2 regions of the Streptomyces flavovariabilis genome follow, and region 2 is predicted to be linked to the other one. Evidence: riboswitches for the same ligand, from Rfam matches in the RefSeq annotation. Region 2 holds a riboswitch; the other holds the start of a gene.
The links. Region 2 has a riboswitch for glycine ahead of gcvP (aminomethyl-transferring glycine dehydrogenase). Riboswitches for the same ligand answer to the same signal wherever they lie in the genome.

Region 1 (8,210 bases), on a different contig from region 2:
GCTCGTCACCCGTGCGGAAGGGGTACTTCAGCACGGTGTCGTCGAGTTTGATGCGGTCCGCCCCGACCGCGTCCTCGTCGACGACGAACCCGCCGCCGACCGAGTAGTACGTCTTCGTCAGCAGCTCCGCGCCCGAGGCGTCGTAGGCCCACAGCGTCATGCCGTTCGCGTGGTACGGCAGGGCCTTGCGGCGGTGCAGGACCATGTCGTCGTCGAAGGAGAACGCGATCTCGTGCTCGCCGAGCAGGTTCAGCCGGCCGCCGGTCCTGATCGCCTCCACCCGCTCGTCGGCGCTCGCCACGTCGACCGTGCGGGGCGAGTCGCCCTCCATGCCGAGCAGCACCGCCTTGGGCGTGCCGTGGCCGTGCCCGGTCGCGCCGAGCGAGCCGTACAGTTCCGCGCGGACCGAGGCGACGGACCCCAGGAGCTCCTCGTTGCGCAGCCGCCGGACGAACAGGCCGGCCGCCCGCATCGGGCCGACGGTGTGGGAGCTGGACGGGCCGATGCCGATCGAGAACAGGTCGAAGACCGAGATGGCCACGGGGGAACTCCTGACTACGGGGGTGGTGCAGAGGGGGTGGGCGCCGCGCCCGCTTGTGGCGGACGCGGCACCCGAAAGGTTTTTTCGTTACTTGTTCAGACCCGGGTACAGCGGGTGCCTGTCGGCCAGGGCCTTCACCCGGGCCTTGAGGGCCTCGGCGTCGTAGGACGGCTTCAGCGCCTGGGCGATGACGTCCGCGACCTCCGCGAAGTCCTCGGTGCCGAAGCCCCGGGTCGCCAGCGCCGGCGTGCCGATCCGCAGACCGGACGTCACCATCGGCGGACGCGGGTCGTTCGGGATCGCGTTCCGGTTGACCGTGATGCCCACCTCGTGGAGGCGGTCCTCGGCCTGCTGGCCGTCCAGCTCCGAGTGGCGCAGGTCGACCAGGACGAGGTGCACGTCCGTGCCGCCGGACAGGACGTCCACGCCCACGGCCCGGACGTCGTCCTTCACCAGACGCTCGGCCAGGATGCGGGCACCCTCCAGCGTACGGCGCTGGCGCTCCTTGAAGTCCTCCGAGGCGGCGACCTTGAAGGAGACGGCCTTGGCGGCGATCACATGCTCCAGCGGGCCGCCCTGCTGACCGGGGAAGACGGCGGAGTTGATCTTCTTGGCCAGTTCGGCCGTGGAGAGGATCACACCGCCGCGCGGGCCGCCGAGGGTCTTGTGGGTCGTGGTGGTGACCACGTGCGCGTGCGGCACCGGGTTCGGGTGCAGCCCCGCCGCCACGAGACCCGCGAAGTGGGCCATGTCGACCATCAGGTACGCGCCGACCTCGTCCGCGATCCGGCGGAACTCGGCGAAGTCCAGCTGCCGCGGGTACGCCGACCAGCCGGCGACGATCAGCTTCGGCCTGGACTCCTTCGCCAGCCGCTCCACCTCGGCCATGTCGACCCGGCCGTCCTCGCCCACGTGGTAGGCGACGACGTCGTAGAGCTTGCCGGAGAAGTTGATCTTCATGCCGTGGGTCAGGTGCCCGCCGTGCGCGAGATTCAGACCCATGATGGTGTCGCCCGGCTTCAGCAGCGCGAACATCGCGGCCGCGTTGGCCTGGGCGCCCGAGTGCGGCTGGACGTTGGCGTGCTCGGCGCCGAACAGCTCCTTGACCCGGTCGATCGCGATCTGCTCGACCACGTCGACGTGCTCGCAGCCGCCGTAGTAGCGGCGGCCCGGGTAGCCCTCGGCGTACTTGTTGGTGAGGACCGAGCCCTGCGCCTCCATGACCGCGGCCGGAGCGAAGTTCTCCGAGGCGATCATCTCGAGCGTGGACTGCTGGCGGTGGAGCTCGGCGTCGACCGCTGCGGCGACCGCCGGGTCGAGCTCGTGCAGGGGTGTGTTCAGGACGGACATACGACTCCTCAGCCCGCGGAGAACGCGGTGTACTCGTCGGCGGAGAGCAGGTCGCCCGGCTCGTCCGTGACCCGCACCTTGAACAGCCAGCCGCCCTCGAAGGGGGCCGAGTTCACCAGCGACGGGTCGTTCACGACGTCCTCGTTGACCTCGGTGACCTCACCGGAGACGGGGGAGTACAGGTCGGACACCGACTTGGTCGACTCCAGCTCGCCGCAGGTCTCGCCGGCGGACACGGAGTCACCGACCTCGGGAAGCTGGACGAACACGACATCGCCGAGCGCGTTGGCCGCGTGCTCCGTGATGCCGACCGTCGAGACGCCGTCCTCGGCGGCCGACAGCCACTCGTGCTCCTTGCTGTAGCGCAGCTCTTCGGGGTTGCTCATGGCCTGGATTCTCCTGTACGCGCGGGAGTGCTGTGGAAGGGGGGACTACTGGTGAGCTGGGACGACGGGCACGGGACCGCTGCCGCGGCCCTCCGGCCAGTGTCTACTTCTGGCGCTTGTAGAACGGCAGCGCCACGACCTCGTACGGCTCGTGACTGCCCCGGATGTCCACGCCCACGCCGGTCGTGCCGGGCGCGGCGTGCGCGGCGTCGACATACGCCATCGCGACCGGCTTGCCGAGGGTGGGGGAGGGGGCGCCGGAGGTGACCTCGCCGATCACCTCGCCGCCGGCGACGACGGCGTACCCGGCGCGCGGGACCCGGCGGCCCTCGGCGATCAGGCCGACCAGGACGCGCGGCGGATTCTGCTCGGCGCGGGCGGCGGCCTCGCGCAGGGCCTCACGGCCCACGAAGTCGCCCTCCTTCTCGAACTTCACCACCCGGCCGAGACCGGCGTCGAAGGGCGTCAGGGAGGTGCTCAGCTCGTGCCCGTACAGCGGCATGCCCGCCTCCAGGCGCAGCGTGTCGCGGCAGGACAGCCCGCAGGGGACCAGCCCGGCGCCCTCGCCGGCCTTGGTCAGGGCCTGCCACAGCTCGACCGCGTGCTCGGGCTTCACGAACAGCTCGAAGCCGTCCTCGCCGGTGTAGCCGGTCCGGGCGATCAGGGCCGGGACGCCCGCGACCGTGCCGGGCAGCCCGGCGTAGTACTTCAGGCCGTCGAGGTCGGCGCCGGTCAGGGACTTCAGGATTCCCGGGGACTCCGGACCCTGCACGGCGATCAGCGCGTAGGCGTCCCGGTCGTCGCGCACCTCGGCGTCGAAGCCGGCGGCGCGCTCGGTCAGCGCGTCCAGGACCACCTGGGCGTTGGAGGCGTTGGCGACGACCATGTACTCGGTCTCCGCGAGCCGGTAGACGATCAGGTCGTCCAGGATGCCGCCGTCGGCCCGGCAGATCATGGTGTAGCGGGCGCGGCCCGGCTTCACGCCCCCGATGTTGCCCACCAGGGCGAAGTCGAGGAGGGCGGCGGCCTGCGGGCCGGTGACGGTGATCTCGCCCATGTGGGAGAGGTCGAAGAGCCCGGCCTTCGTGCGCACGGCGGTGTGCTCGTCGCGCTCGGAGCCGTAGCGCAGGGGCATGTCCCAGCCGGCGAAGTCGGTCATCGTCGCGCCGAGCGAACGATGCAGGGCATCGAGCGCGGTGTGGCGCAGTGGCGTACTGCTCATCGGTCGGTCGTCTCCAAGGGCATGACGGGCGAGGTCGTTCCTCCCCATCTGTCATCGGAACCTGAGAGGTTCGCCATGACCGCACGGGTCCTGGCTTGCACCTTGGGTGGGGCCACGCCTCCGTCGTGCGGAGGGGACGGCCCGCTTTTCAGATGTGCCTCGCCCGCGCGGTAACGGGGCCTGAGAGATTCAAGGGAGGGACTTGCTCCTTCGGCGCCCCAGCTCTTGCGGTGCTGGGGACTCTCCCGCGCGGATTCAAACGGCCGGTATGCAGTTGGCGGGCACATCATTGCACGCATCCTTCCGGCGCGGCAGGGGGACCTTTCACAGGGAGTGCACGAGTCCGCCCGCCGGACACAGAGACCTGTAGCAGCCCTGTTGCAGGACAAGAACGTAAATGAGAGGCCTGCGGCATTACCTTCTCTTTACACTCGGCGGGGATGGGACTCCGTACCTGGCCCCAGGGGAGGACGATCACGGTGAACAGGACCACCGCGTACGCGACGACGGGCATGGCGCTGCCCGAGCAGCCGGCCGCCGCTCCGGTCCGGGCGGTCCGCGCCCCGGTGCCGGCGCCGGCGCCGGTCGTCCGCGATCTGCGCGACCGCGCCGGGCGCGGCCCGCGCGCGCTGCTGTTCGGCCCCCGCGACCTCGTCGTGGTCACGGGACTGCCCGGCAGCGGCAAGTCCACGCTGATGCGGCGCACCGTGCCGGACCGGCGCGTCGACTCCCAGGACACCCGTGACCGCTGGGCCCGCCGCATGCCGCGCGCCCTGCCGTACGCGCTCTACCGCCCGCTCGTCCGCCTCGCCCACTACGCCGGGCTGCGCCGTGCCCTGCGCACGGGTGAGGGCCTCGTGGTGCACGACTGCGGCACACAGGCCTGGGTTCGCCGCTGGCTCGCCCGCGAGGCCCGCCGCCGGGGCGGCACGCTCCACCTGCTCCTCCTCGACGTCACCCCCGAGCAGGCCCTGGCCGGCCAGCGCGACCGGGGCCGCGGCGTCTCGCGCTACGCGTTCCTGCGCCACCGCGCCGCGAGCACCCGCCTCCTGCACGCGGTGGAACGCGGCGACCTCCCCTCCGGCTGCGGCTCCGCCGTCCTGGCCGACCGGGACGCGGCGAACGCGCTCCACAGAATCGGCTTCACGGGCTGAGGGGGCTGGGGCCGGGGCGGCGTACGAGTGTCGCGCGCCGGTGGGAGGTGGCTGGGCCTCCGGGGCCGCTGCCTGGGAGCGTGCGCTGTGGTGCGTGCGTTGGTCCCGCCGCCTCCAGGAGTGCTGTGCCCGGTGGGATGTGGCCGGCCTCAGGGGCGGCCGCCTCGGGGGCACGTGCCGTGGTCCTCGTGCCGACCCGTCGCATCCCTGCGCCGCGGGCTCACGGACAGGCCTCCGGGCCGGCCGCCTGCGGTCGCGCGGTGTGGCGCACGGGCGGTTCCGGGCTCAACCTCGTCCGCCGGCGCCCACCCCACCGTCCACAGCCCGACCTCCCCGCGCCCCTGAGCCGTTAGCCTTTTGAGCCACAGCAGTGGTTCCAGGCAGGCGGTAGGCAGATGGACATCCCGGCGGACTTCTCCGCGGACTTTCCGGCGCAGACGCAGACCCACCCGCACGGCGGTTGGCCCGGCAACGAGCTGGAGGAGGTGCTCTCGGCCTCCCTCAGCGCCGGACCGGCGGCCGGCGGGCGGATCGTCGAGGTGCTCGGCCGGAGCTTCGTATGGATCCCGCTGCCCAGCGGCGGCGGCCCGCACAGCGGCCCCCTCGACCTGCCCGGCATCGAGATCGACGGCCAGGCGTTCGTGCCGGTGTTCAGCTCAGAGGAGCAGTTCCGCCAGGTCGCCGGCTCGCACATGTCGTACACCATCGCGCCGGCCGTGGAGTTCGCCCGCGGTCTGCCCCCGCACGCGGGGATAGCCATCAACCCCGGCGGCGTGGTCGGCATCCCGCTCCCGCCGCCCGCCGTGGCGGAGCTGTGCCGGGCCGGCCGGACCCCGCTGGACGGTCCCGCGAGCGGCGGCCGGGTCCGCCTCTTCGAACCCGACTGGCAGGACGACCCGGTGGACTTCCTGGCCGCCGCCTCCGCCGAGTTCGAGGCGACCGGCGTGGTCGTCACGGCACGCCGCTGTCTCGCGGTGATCGAGACCGCCGACCCGGTGATGTTCGTGGGCGTCGAACTCTCCCAGTGGGAAGGCGACCTGCGCGCCCTCCCCCTGGACGCCCTCACCCGTGCCGTCACCGCCGCCCCGGCCCCCTGGCCGGTCAACCTGGTGCTCCTGGACGTGACGGAGGACCCGGTGGGCAACTGGATGAGAGACCGGGTCCGGCCCTTCTACCAACGGTAGGGCAACGCGCCGAAGGGGCGGGGGGAACGGCGCGAGAACCCCACACGGCCCGCACCCGCGCGACGCCATCAGGTTCCGCGTCCGGCGGGCGGGCTTAAGCTAGGGCACGGTCGAGGCGTTGTACGAAGGGGCGGTAAAGGTGAGCGCGAGCGGCACGGCCGCGGCCGGACAGGTCGAGCACATGCTGCGCCAGGTCACGCCCGGGCGTTACGACGCCTACGAGGCACTCCTGCGCGCGCTCGCGACCCCGCACACCGGCCAGATCTGGATGCTCCTGTGGCACGGCCAGGCAGGCTCCCCCGACGCCCAGTACGGGAACATGGACGTCGACGGCTGCGGCTACGCCCCCTGCGTGACGTCCGCCCAGGAGCTCTCGGCCAGTGGCTGGAACCGCTCGTACGAGGTGGTCGACGGCGTCGACGTCGCCCGCGCGCTCTACCCCGACCACTTCGGCCTCTGGCTCAACCCGCACGCCCCCGGCGGCGGCGTCGGCATCCCCTGGCTCGACCTGCGCCGGATCGCCACGGGCCTGGACCGCCAGCCCGCCGGCCCGCTGCGCCTGTCCGAACCGGCCATCGAGATCCCGCAGTTCTACGCCCTGCTCGCGCAGAACGCCCACCGCACTCCGGCGGTCCGCTCGCTGCGCCGCGCCTGGGTGCAGCCGGCGCTCGGGGCGCCGTACCTCGCCATCGGACTGGATGTGTACGACACCTCGCCGCCGGCCGTGGACTCCGTGCGCGCGATGATGCAGCAGTCCCTCGGTGCCGTGCCGGACGGGCTCCCCGTGTCGACCGTCGCCATGTCCGACGAGCACGACCCGGTCGCCATGTGGCTGCGCGCGAGCGCCCGCCCCTTCTACGACCGCGAGGCGCACGCCACCGCCCCCGTCCAGGCCCCGGCCTCCGGCTACGGATACCCTCCGGCTCAAGGCCGGTACTGATCGGCTGGAAGCAGCCTCCCGGAGCCCCTCCCGCGCCATTTCACGAACGCGAGAATCCCTCAGCTCTCCGCGCGTAGATAGGGGTGAAATGCGCACCTGTGTCCTAAAATGCCCCTGTCTCAGCGCGTCCGACCCCCGTTACTCACTGTCCGGATAACGGAACTCCGCAGACAGCATCACGTTTACGCATCCATTCATCGCCAAGTCTGGCAACAGATCGCCAAAGCGTTGAAGACTCCCCGCAAGACACGGGCCGGGTCGGTCTCGTGGATGAGACAAACAAAACCGCTACAGCGGCAGCCAGGGGCTCGGCGATCGCCGGCCCGAGAGGGGTCAATCGCACCGTGACCGCACCGATCGAGACCACCGGGGCGGAAGCCGGAGCACAGCCCGAGGCCGTGCTCTCCGGGGTCAAGAAGAGCCAGATCGAAGGGCGCTCGCTCACCCAGATCGCCTGGATGCGCTTCAAGCGGGACAAGGTGGCGATGGCGGGAGGCGTCGTCGTCATCCTGCTCGTGCTGATGGCGGTGTTCTCCAAGCCGATCCAGTGGATCTTCAACCTCGATCCGAACAAGTTCAACCAGGACCTCATCGACCCGGCGCTGCTCGCCCCCAAGGGCGGCTGGGGAGGTATGAGTTGGGACCACCCGCTCGGTGTGGACCCCCAGTACGGCCGCGACATGCTCGCCCGCATCATCGACGGCTCCTGGGTCTCCCTCCTGGTCGCGGGCGGCGCCACACTGCTGTCCGTGTGCCTCGGCACCGTGCTCGGTGTCGTGGCCGGGTACTACGGCGGCTGGATCGACAGCGTCATCAGCAGGCTGATGGACACCTTCCTCGCGTTCCCGCTGCTGCTGTTCGCCATCTCGATCTCGGCCTCGGTGCAGGACGGTTTCTTCGGCCTCGAAGGCCTGTCCCTGCGCATCTGCGTGCTGATCTTCGTGATCGGCTTCTTCAGCTGGCCGTACATCGGCCGCATCGTGCGCGCCCAGACGATGACCCTGCGCAAGCGGGAGTTCATCGAGGCCGCCACGAGCCTCGGGGCACGCGGCCCGTACATCCTGTTCCGGGAACTGCTCCCGAACCTCGTCGCGCCGATCCTCGTCTACTCGACGCTGATCATCCCGACGAACATCCTTTTCGAGGCCGCACTGAGCTTCCTCGGTGTCGGTATCGCTCCGCCGCAGGCTTCCTGGGGCGGCATGCTCAGCAACGCTGTGGACCTCTACACGGCTGATCCGCAGTACATGTTCGTGCCCGGACTGGCGATCTTCATCACCGTCCTGGCCTTCAACCTGCTGGGTGACGGGCTGCGTGACGCCCTCGACCCTCGCAGCAAGTGATCCATCGAATGAGGGGGCTTCCTCAGGTGAAGACGAGAAGGGTGACCGCCGGCGTTGCGTCGGTCCTGGCACTGTCGCTGGGTGCTGCCG
Region 2 (8,210 bases):
GCTGACGGCGCTGTCCGCGATCAGGGCCGCGGGGGACGCCATACTGGTCGACAACAAGCCGCTGGTGCCGCCGTACACGGTGCTCGCGGTGGGGGACGGGCAGCGGCTGAGCACGCGGTTCCAGAACAGCGCGGACGGGTTGTATCTGAACGCGCTGCAGGAGAGCTACGGCATCAGAACAGGCATCTCCGTGGAGGACGACCTCCGGCTGCCTGCCGCACCGAGTGTGACCGTACGTACAGCACAGCCGAGCATTGAGAAGAGTGAGAAGGGCACATCGTGATCGCCGTACTGGGCCTCGTCGTGGGAGTCGTGGCCGGCCTGTTGGTCCGGCCTGAGGTTCCGGCGGTGGTCGAGCCTTATCTGCCGATCGCTGTCGTCGCGGCGCTCGACGCCGTCTTCGGCGGTCTGCGGGCCATGCTCGACGGCATCTTCGACGACAAGGTCTTCGTGGTGTCGTTCCTGTCGAACGTGGTCGTGGCCGCGTTGATCGTGTTCCTGGGCGACAAGCTGGGCGTGGGCGCCCAGCTGTCCACCGGTGTGGTGGTCGTCCTCGGTATCCGGATCTTCTCCAACGCCGCGGCGATCCGCCGGCACGTTTTCCGGGCGTGAGGCGGATGAGCGATCACGACGAGACGCCCGCCGAGGACCAGGACGACGCGCGTGCCGACCGGAGTGACGGCGGTGGCGAGCCCAGGAACAGGCTGCGTAAGGAGCTGCCCCAGGAGGTGCCCGCAGCGGCGCCCGCCGCAGAGGAGGCCCGGCAGGAGCCGGAGCCCGAACCCGAGCGGGCACCGGAACCGCAGCCGGATCCCGAGCCGCGGCTGACCGGCCGGCAACGGTTGGTGCAGGGGATATGGCCGCCGCGTGTCACCCGGGCCCAACTCATCGTCGCGGTGCTGTTGTTCGGTCTCGGGTTCGGGCTGGCCGTGCAGGTGGCCTCGAACAGCGACAGTGACAGCGCCCTGCGTGGCGCTCGGCAGGAAGATCTTGTCCGCATCCTCGATGAACTGGATGACCGTACTCAGCGTCTTGAGGACGAGAAGCAGGGTCTGGAGAAGCAGCGCGACGAGCTCGAGAACAGCTCGGACCAGGCCGAGGAGGCCAGGAAGCAGACGATCGAGAAGGAGAGGCAACTCGGCATCCTGGCGGGCACGGTGGCCGCGCAGGGGCCCGGCATCACCATGACCATCGAGGACACGAAGGGGACGGTCGAGGCGGACATGCTGCTCGACGCGATCCAGGAACTGCGCGCTGCGGGTGCGGAGGCGATCCAGGTCAACGGCGTCCGGGTCGTCGCGGGCACGTATCTCACGGATGCGGGCAAGGGCGTGGGCGTCGACGGGAACAAGATCAACGCGCCTTATCGTTTCAAGGTCATCGGCAAGCCGCAGGACCTCGAGCCGGCGCTCAACATCCCTGGAGGCGTGGTGCAGACTCTCGAGAAGGAACAGGCCACCGTCACGATCGAGCGGTCGACCGACATCGTCGTGGACGCCTTGCGAGCAGCGAAGCGGCCTGACTACGCTCGGTCGTCCTCGCAGTGAACCGGGGGTGCATGGGCGGCTTCCGGCGAGGGCATGAGGTTGCGGGGGGTCGGCGCACCGAATGGGCGGTGCGTGGTGGAAACTGTCTGGTGCAGACGGACGTTGTCAGGATGTCCGGGTCGGCCAGAGTGTTCAGTCAGGGTTCGTCCTGCCCCACGGGCGGGTCTGTTTCGGTCAAGGGGAATCGCCCGTGAAGTTGTTTGCGAAGTTGTTCGGCAAGAGCGCGCGAGAGGGCAGCGACAATGCGACCGCTCGTCATCGCGCACAGCCTGACGCGGAGGGCCAGCGGCCGCTTTTCCGGGACCAGGTCGGCGGCCCGGGTGGCGACGTTTCCGGAGGTCAGGGCGCGCCGTCGGTTGACCCTGCGCAGGCCGGCGGCATAGGTTTCGGGCAGCCGTCAACCTCAGGTGCGGGTGGAGGGGTTTCCGACCCGTATGCGTCCCATGCCCCCGGTGGGCAGCCGCGGCAGGAGGATCCGATGTCGGCCCTGGTGTGTACGAGGTGCGGTAACCGCAACGCGGAGAACAGCCGTTTCTGCTCCAACTGCGGTGCGCCGCTGCGAGCGGGGGCCGCCCCGGAGCGTCCGTCCGAGACGACCTCCACGATCTCCATCTCCGGTCTCGAGGCCTACGACAGCGAGACCACCGGCCAGACGCCGATGCCGACCCTGTCTCCCGAGGCTCAGGCCGCCGTCGACGCGCTCCCGCTGGGTTCCGCGCTCCTGGTGGTGCGCCGCGGGCCGAACTCGGGCAGCCGCTTCCTGCTGGACGGCGATCTGACCACGGCCGGGCGGCATCCGCAGAGCGACATCTTCCTGGACGACGTGACGGTGTCCCGGCGGCACGTGGAGTTCCGCCGCGGTCAGGACGGTTCGTTCACGGTGGCCGACGTGGGCAGCCTGAACGGCACGTACGTGAACCGCGAGCGGATCGACCAGGTCGCCCTGAACAACGGCGACGAGGTGCAGATCGGCAAGTACCGGCTGGTCTTCTACGCCAGCCAGCGGGGTTACTGACCGGGCTGCGTCCGGACAGATCCCAGCGAAGGCCCATCCGTCAGGGAAGGTCCATGCTTCAAACACCGAGCGGCGGTGCCGGGCACGGCGCCGCCGCCACGGACAGTGGGCTGATGAGCATCGGCACGGTGCTGAACGTGCTGCGCGACGAGTTTCCCGAAGTGACCATCTCCAAGATCCGCTTCCTGGAGTCGGAAGGGCTCATCGAGCCGCAGCGGACCCCGTCGGGGTATCGCAAGTTCAGCGCCCATGACGTCGAGCGCCTCGGTCACGTCCTGAGGATGCAGCGGGACCACTATCTGCCCCTGAAGGTGATCCGGGAGCACTTGGAGGCCATGGAGCGCGGTGAGGCCGTGCAGCTGCCGGTCGTGGGCCGTCAGCGGGACGGTGAATCCGCGTCCGAGCCGTTCGAGGGGCCCACAGCGGCCAGGATCGGGCGCGAGGAGCTGCTCGCGGCCGCCGGTGTCGACGAGCAGGAGCTCAAGGAGTGGGAGTCCTACGGGCTTCTCACCCCACTGGAGGACGGGGCCTACGACGCCGAGGCGGTCACCGTCGCCCTGCTCGTCGTCGAGCTCGGGCGGTTCGGGATCGAGCCCCGGCACCTTCGGGCGATGAAGGCCGCGGCCGACCGTGAGGCCGGGCTCGTGGACCAGGTGGTGGCCCCGCTGAGGCGGCACCGGAACCCGCAGACCAGGGTCCATGCCGAGGCCCGCACCAAAGAGCTGGCGGGTCTCACGGTGAAGCTGCACGCCGCGCTGGTGCGGACGGCGCTCGGCGTACGGCTGCCCTGAGGCGCCCGCGCGCTCGGGGCCGGATCGGGCGCCCGATGCGGGCCCGACTACCCAAACGTCCCGAGCACGGCCTAGGGTTGCTGTGTGAACGAGCTCGATGTCGTAGGTGTCCGGGTCGAAATGCCCTCCAACCAACCGATCGTGCTGCTGCGTGAAGTGGGAGGCGACCGTTACCTCCCCATCTGGATCGGACCGGGGGAGGCGACGGCGATCGCCTTCGCCCAGCAGGGCATGGCTCCCGCGCGGCCGCTGACACACGACCTGTTCAAGGACGTGCTGGAAGCCGTCGGCCAGGAGCTCACGGAAGTGCGCATCACGGACCTGCGTGAGGGCGTCTTCTACGCGGAGCTGGTCTTCGCCAGCGGCGTCGAGGTGAGCGCCCGCCCGTCCGACGCCATAGCGCTCGCGCTGCGCACCGGGACGCCGATCTACGGCAGTGACACGGTGCTCGACGACGCCGGCATCGCCATCCCGGACGAGCAGGAGGACGAGGTGGAGAAGTTCCGCGAGTTCCTCGACCAGATCTCCCCGGAGGACTTCGGCAGCAGCAGTCAGTGAGCTCCTGGGGGAGCGGCAGCGATCTGCGAGACGTGTGGGCGGCCCGGGCGGACGATGTGGTCCGCAGGGCCGCCCGCCGTATGAGTGACGGGTGAAAATACCCGCATGTGCCGGTGGCGAGTGAGAGCGTCACAGGGCCCGTTCCGAAGACATTCGGCTAGCCTTTCCCCGCGGCGGGGCACGGGAAACCACTCTCAGGGTGATTATCACTCGGCGTGGCGAGTGTGGCGATCGTTGACGCACCCCTGGTGACTGCCTACCGTCGAGAAGGCAGGTCAAGGACGGAGGTCGGCGTGAGAAGCAGCGGCGACGGTACGGCTGGGGGCGGCCCCGAGCGCAGTCTCAGGGCGAGCGGTCCGTACCCTCCCCCCGGCTCACGGCCCCTCCCGGGCGGAGGATGCCCCCAGCCCGGTGGCGCGGCCGAGCACGCTCCGCCGCGACCGACAGCGGTGCCGAGCAGCGGAGGGGCGACGTCCATGGCGTCCGAGCAGATCGGCTATCGCGGCCCCACGGCCTGTGCGGCCGCCGGTATCACCTACCGGCAGTTGGACTACTGGGCCCGCACGGGGCTCGTCGAGCCGAGCGTGCGCCCCGCGCACGGGTCCGGGACGCAGCGGCTGTACAGCTTCCGGGACGTGGTCGTCCTGAAGATCGTCAAGCGGTTCCTCGACACCGGGGTGTCACTGCAGAACATCCGCACGGCCGTCCAGCACCTCAGGGAACGCGGTTTCAGTGATCTGGAGCGCATGACGCTGATGAGCGACGGCGCGACGGTCTACGAGTGCACCTCGCCCGACGAGGTCCATGCCCTGCTCCAGGGCGGTCAGGGCGTGTTCGGGATCGCCGTGGGTGTGGTGTGGCGGGACGTCGAGAGCGCGCTGTCCCAGCTGCACGGTGAGCGGATCGACACCGGCGAGACCCTGGTCGGGTCCAACCCGGCGGACGAGCTGGCGCGTCGGCGGAACCGGGCCGTCTGAGCCGTCCGGCAGCGCGGGACGCACGCGGTGGCAGGAGGCGGGACGTTTCCGCGCCGGGGTGCAAGCGGTTTCTCGTGGGGCGCTCAGGGCCCCGCGCGGGGCGTTCAGGGTGCCGGCGAGGGACGTTGTCAGTGGTGTAGGGCAGCATCGGAGTTGTGAGAACCGCGCCCACGATCCTGCATCTCGACATGGATGCCTTCTTCGCCTCGGTGGAGCAGGCGTCCAAGCCGAGTCTGCGCGGGAAGGCCGTGGTCGTGGGCGGGCTCGGGCCGCGGGGTGTGGTGGCGACCGCGTCGTACGAGGCGCGGGTCTTCGGGGTGCATTCGGCGATGCCCATGGGCCAGGCCCGGCGGCTCGTGCCCAACGCCGCGTATCTCGTGCCGCGCTTCACCTTCTACCGGTCGATCAGCGAGCGCGTCATGGAGCTGCTGCGTGCGCTGTCGCCGCTGGTGGAACCGCTGAGCCTCGACGAGGCGTTCGTGGACCTGGAGGCCGGGGGAGTGGCCTGGGACGAGCGGTCGGCGCGGCTGGCCGGGGTGAAGCTGCGCGCGGACATCCGGGCTGTCACGGGCCTCACGGGGTCGGTGGGTCTCGCCGCCTCCAAGATGCTCGCGAAGATCGCCTCGGAGGAGGCCAAGCCCGACGGGCTGGTGGTCATCGAGCCGGGGAGCGAGCGGGCGATGCTCGGGCCGCTGTCGGTGCGGATCCTGCCGGGGGTGGGGCCGGCGACGGGTGACCATCTGCGGCGGGCCGGGATCACCACGGTGGAGGAGATCGTCGAGGCGGGCGAGGACGAACTGGTCCGGCTGCTGGGGAAGGCGCACGGGCACGGTCTCTACGCCATGGCGCTGGCGCGGGACGACCGGCCCGTGGTGGCGGAGCGCGAGACGAAGTCGGTGTCGGTCGAGGACACCTACGACGTCGACATCCACGACCGGACGCGGGTCGGGCTGGAGGTGCAGCGGCTCGCCGAGCGGTGCGTGCGGCGGCTGCGTGGGGCCGGGCTGTCCGGGCGGACCATCGTGCTGAAGGTGCGGCGCTACGACTTCTCGACGCTCACCCGGTCCGAGACGCTGCGCGGACCGACGGACGATCCCGCCGTGATCCGCGAGGCGGCGGGCAGATTGCTGGACTCGGTGGACACGACGGGCGGGGTGCGGCTGCTCGGGGTGGGGGTCAGCGGGCTCGCCGACTACACGCAGGAGGACCTGTTCGCGCAGGCGGCGGGGGAGCGGGCGGTCGCGGAGGGGCCGGTCGAGGAGCACACCGCGGCGCCCGCCGAGGAGCAGCCGGCGTCGCTCGCCGAACGGCGGTGGCCCGCCGGGCACGACGTGCGCCATGCCGAGTTCGGGCACGGCTGGGTGCAGGGCAGCGGCCTGGGGCGGGTCACCGTACGGTTCGAGACGCCCTCCTCGGAGCCCGGCCGCGTGCGGACCTTCCGGGTCGACGATCCGGATCTTGAGGCGGCCGACCCGCTGCCGTTGGTGTTAGGCGGGCCCGAAGGAGGGGGCGGAGTGCCCGGGGCGGGGTCTCAGGCAGTCTCGTCGGTGCCCGCCAGCTTGCCGAAGTCGTGGTCCGGCAGCGGGGGCGGGGCGGCGACGTCGAGGCCGTAGTGGTGGTAGAGCTGCAGTTCCTGCTCGGGGGAGAGGTGACGGCCCACACCGAAGTCGGGGGCGTCCTTGATCAGGGCGCGGTCGAAGGGGACGTGGAGGGCGCCCTCGATCAGTTCGCTGGGTTCCAGGGGGACGAACGCGTCTCTGCTGAACAGGCCGGTCCGTATGGCCGCCCACTCCGGCTCGCCGGTGGCGTCGTCGAGGTAGACCTCGTCGATCGTGCCGATCCTGGTCCCGTTGCGGTCGAACGCCTTGCGGCCGATCAGGTTGCGCGGATCGATATCGGTTCGCACGGGCCCTCCACATGGTCGCACCTCATCCGTAAACACTACAAAACGGTACAAGCGGGGATGCGGCCACTCGAAGGTTCGTGCGTTGACCTCGCTGGTACGCTGGCAGCGGCTGTTGACCCCGTGCGGGAGAGTCCTCCAGACACCATCGGAGGCGCCGAAGGAGCAAATCCTCCCCGGAATCTCTCAGGCTCACGTACCGCACGGACGAGGTCACTCTGGAAAGCAGGGCGGGTGTCGACGGCTTCCGCTCTCACCGACGGTGAAAACCGGAGGCCTTCGGGCGATCCGGTGAAGCTCTCAGGTCGAGATGACAGAGGGGGAGGCCGTTCGGGTACCCGCGCCGTGGTGCCCCTCGAAGGTCGTGTCGACCAGGAGGCCTCCGTAATGACCGCCCACCGCATTCCGCTCTCCGAGCTCGAAGAGGCAGTCCCCTTCGAGCAGCGCCACATCGGCCCCGACCACGAGGCCTGCGCCAAGATGCTCGCCCAGGTCGGCTACGGCTCGCTGGACGAGCTCACCGCCGCCGCGGTCCCGGCCGTGATCGCCAGCGCCGAGGCACTGGACCTGCCGGGCGCCCGCAGCGAGGCCGAGGTGATCGCCGAGCTGCGCTCCCTCGCCGACCGCAACCAGGTCCTCGGTTCCATGATCGGCCTCGGCTACCACGGCACGTTCACGCCGCCGGTCGTCATGCGCAACGTCATGGAGAACCCGTCCTGGTACACGGCCTACACGCCGTACCAGCCGGAGATCTCGCAGGGCCGGCTCGAGGCGCTGCTCAACTTCCAGACGATGGTCGCCGACCTGACCGGACTGCCGACCTCCGGCGCCTCCCTGCTCGACGAGGGCACGGCGGCCGCCGAGGCCATGGCGCTGTCGCGGCGTCTGGGCAAGAACAAGAAGGGCCTGTTCCTGGTCGACGCGGACGCGCTGCCGCAGACCATCGCCGTGATCCGGACCCGGGCCGAGCCGACGGGGGTCGAGGTCGTCGTGGCCGACCTCAGCGACGGCATCCCCGCCGAGGTCGCCGAGCGCGAGATCAACGGCGTGCTGATCCAGTACCCGGGCGCCTCCGGTGCCGTGCGGGACATCAAGCCGGTCATCGACCAGGCGCACGGTCTCGGGGCACTCGTCACCGTCGCCGCCGACCTGCTGGCGCTGACGCTGCTGAAGTCGCCTGGTGAGCTCGGCGCGGACATCGCCGTCGGGACGACGCAGCGCTTCGGCGTGCCCATGGGCTTCGGCGGACCGCACGCCGGCTACATGGCGGTCGGGGACAAGATGGCGCGCAGCCTGCCCGGGCGGCTCGTCGGAGTGTCCGTGGACGCCGACGGGAACAAGGCCTACCGGCTGGCGCTGCAGACGCGTGAACAGCACATCCGCCGCGAGAAGGCCACCAGCAACATCTGCACCGCCCAG

Region 1: another riboswitch for glycine. It lies ahead of gcvT (glycine cleavage system aminomethyltransferase GcvT); the one in region 2 lies ahead of gcvP (aminomethyl-transferring glycine dehydrogenase).

The regions. Positions count from the first base shown of each region.
Region 1 covers NZ_JNXD01000012.1:3,235-11,444, forward strand. The annotation lists gene IO24_RS0121935 (L-serine ammonia-lyase) at 1-541, opposite strand, end outside; gene glyA (serine hydroxymethyltransferase) at 629-1,891, opposite strand; gene gcvH (glycine cleavage system protein GcvH) at 1,900-2,277, opposite strand; gene gcvT (glycine cleavage system aminomethyltransferase GcvT) at 2,381-3,499, opposite strand; glycine riboswitch at 3,538-3,657, opposite strand; glycine riboswitch at 3,658-3,757, opposite strand; gene IO24_RS0121955 (AAA family ATPase) at 3,979-4,653, shown strand; gene IO24_RS0121960 (enhanced serine sensitivity protein SseB) at 5,049-5,837, shown strand; gene IO24_RS0121965 (enhanced serine sensitivity protein SseB C-terminal domain-containing protein) at 5,977-6,777, shown strand; gene IO24_RS0121970 (ABC transporter permease) at 7,122-8,120, shown strand; gene IO24_RS0121975 (ABC transporter substrate-binding protein) at 8,129-8,210, shown strand, end outside.
Region 2 covers NZ_JNXD01000028.1:4,280-12,489, forward strand. The annotation lists gene IO24_RS0135430 (DUF881 domain-containing protein) at 1-283, shown strand, start outside; gene IO24_RS0135435 (small basic family protein) at 280-612, shown strand; gene IO24_RS0135440 (DUF881 domain-containing protein) at 618-1,547, shown strand; gene IO24_RS43740 (FHA domain-containing protein) at 1,609-2,562, shown strand; gene ftsR (transcriptional regulator FtsR) at 2,616-3,353, shown strand; gene IO24_RS0135455 (bifunctional nuclease family protein) at 3,438-3,911, shown strand; gene IO24_RS0135460 (MerR family transcriptional regulator) at 4,205-4,888, shown strand; gene IO24_RS0135465 (DNA polymerase IV) at 5,044-6,501, shown strand; gene IO24_RS0135470 (PRC-barrel domain-containing protein) at 6,420-6,794, opposite strand; glycine riboswitch at 6,908-7,003, shown strand; gene gcvP (aminomethyl-transferring glycine dehydrogenase) at 7,179-8,210, shown strand, end outside.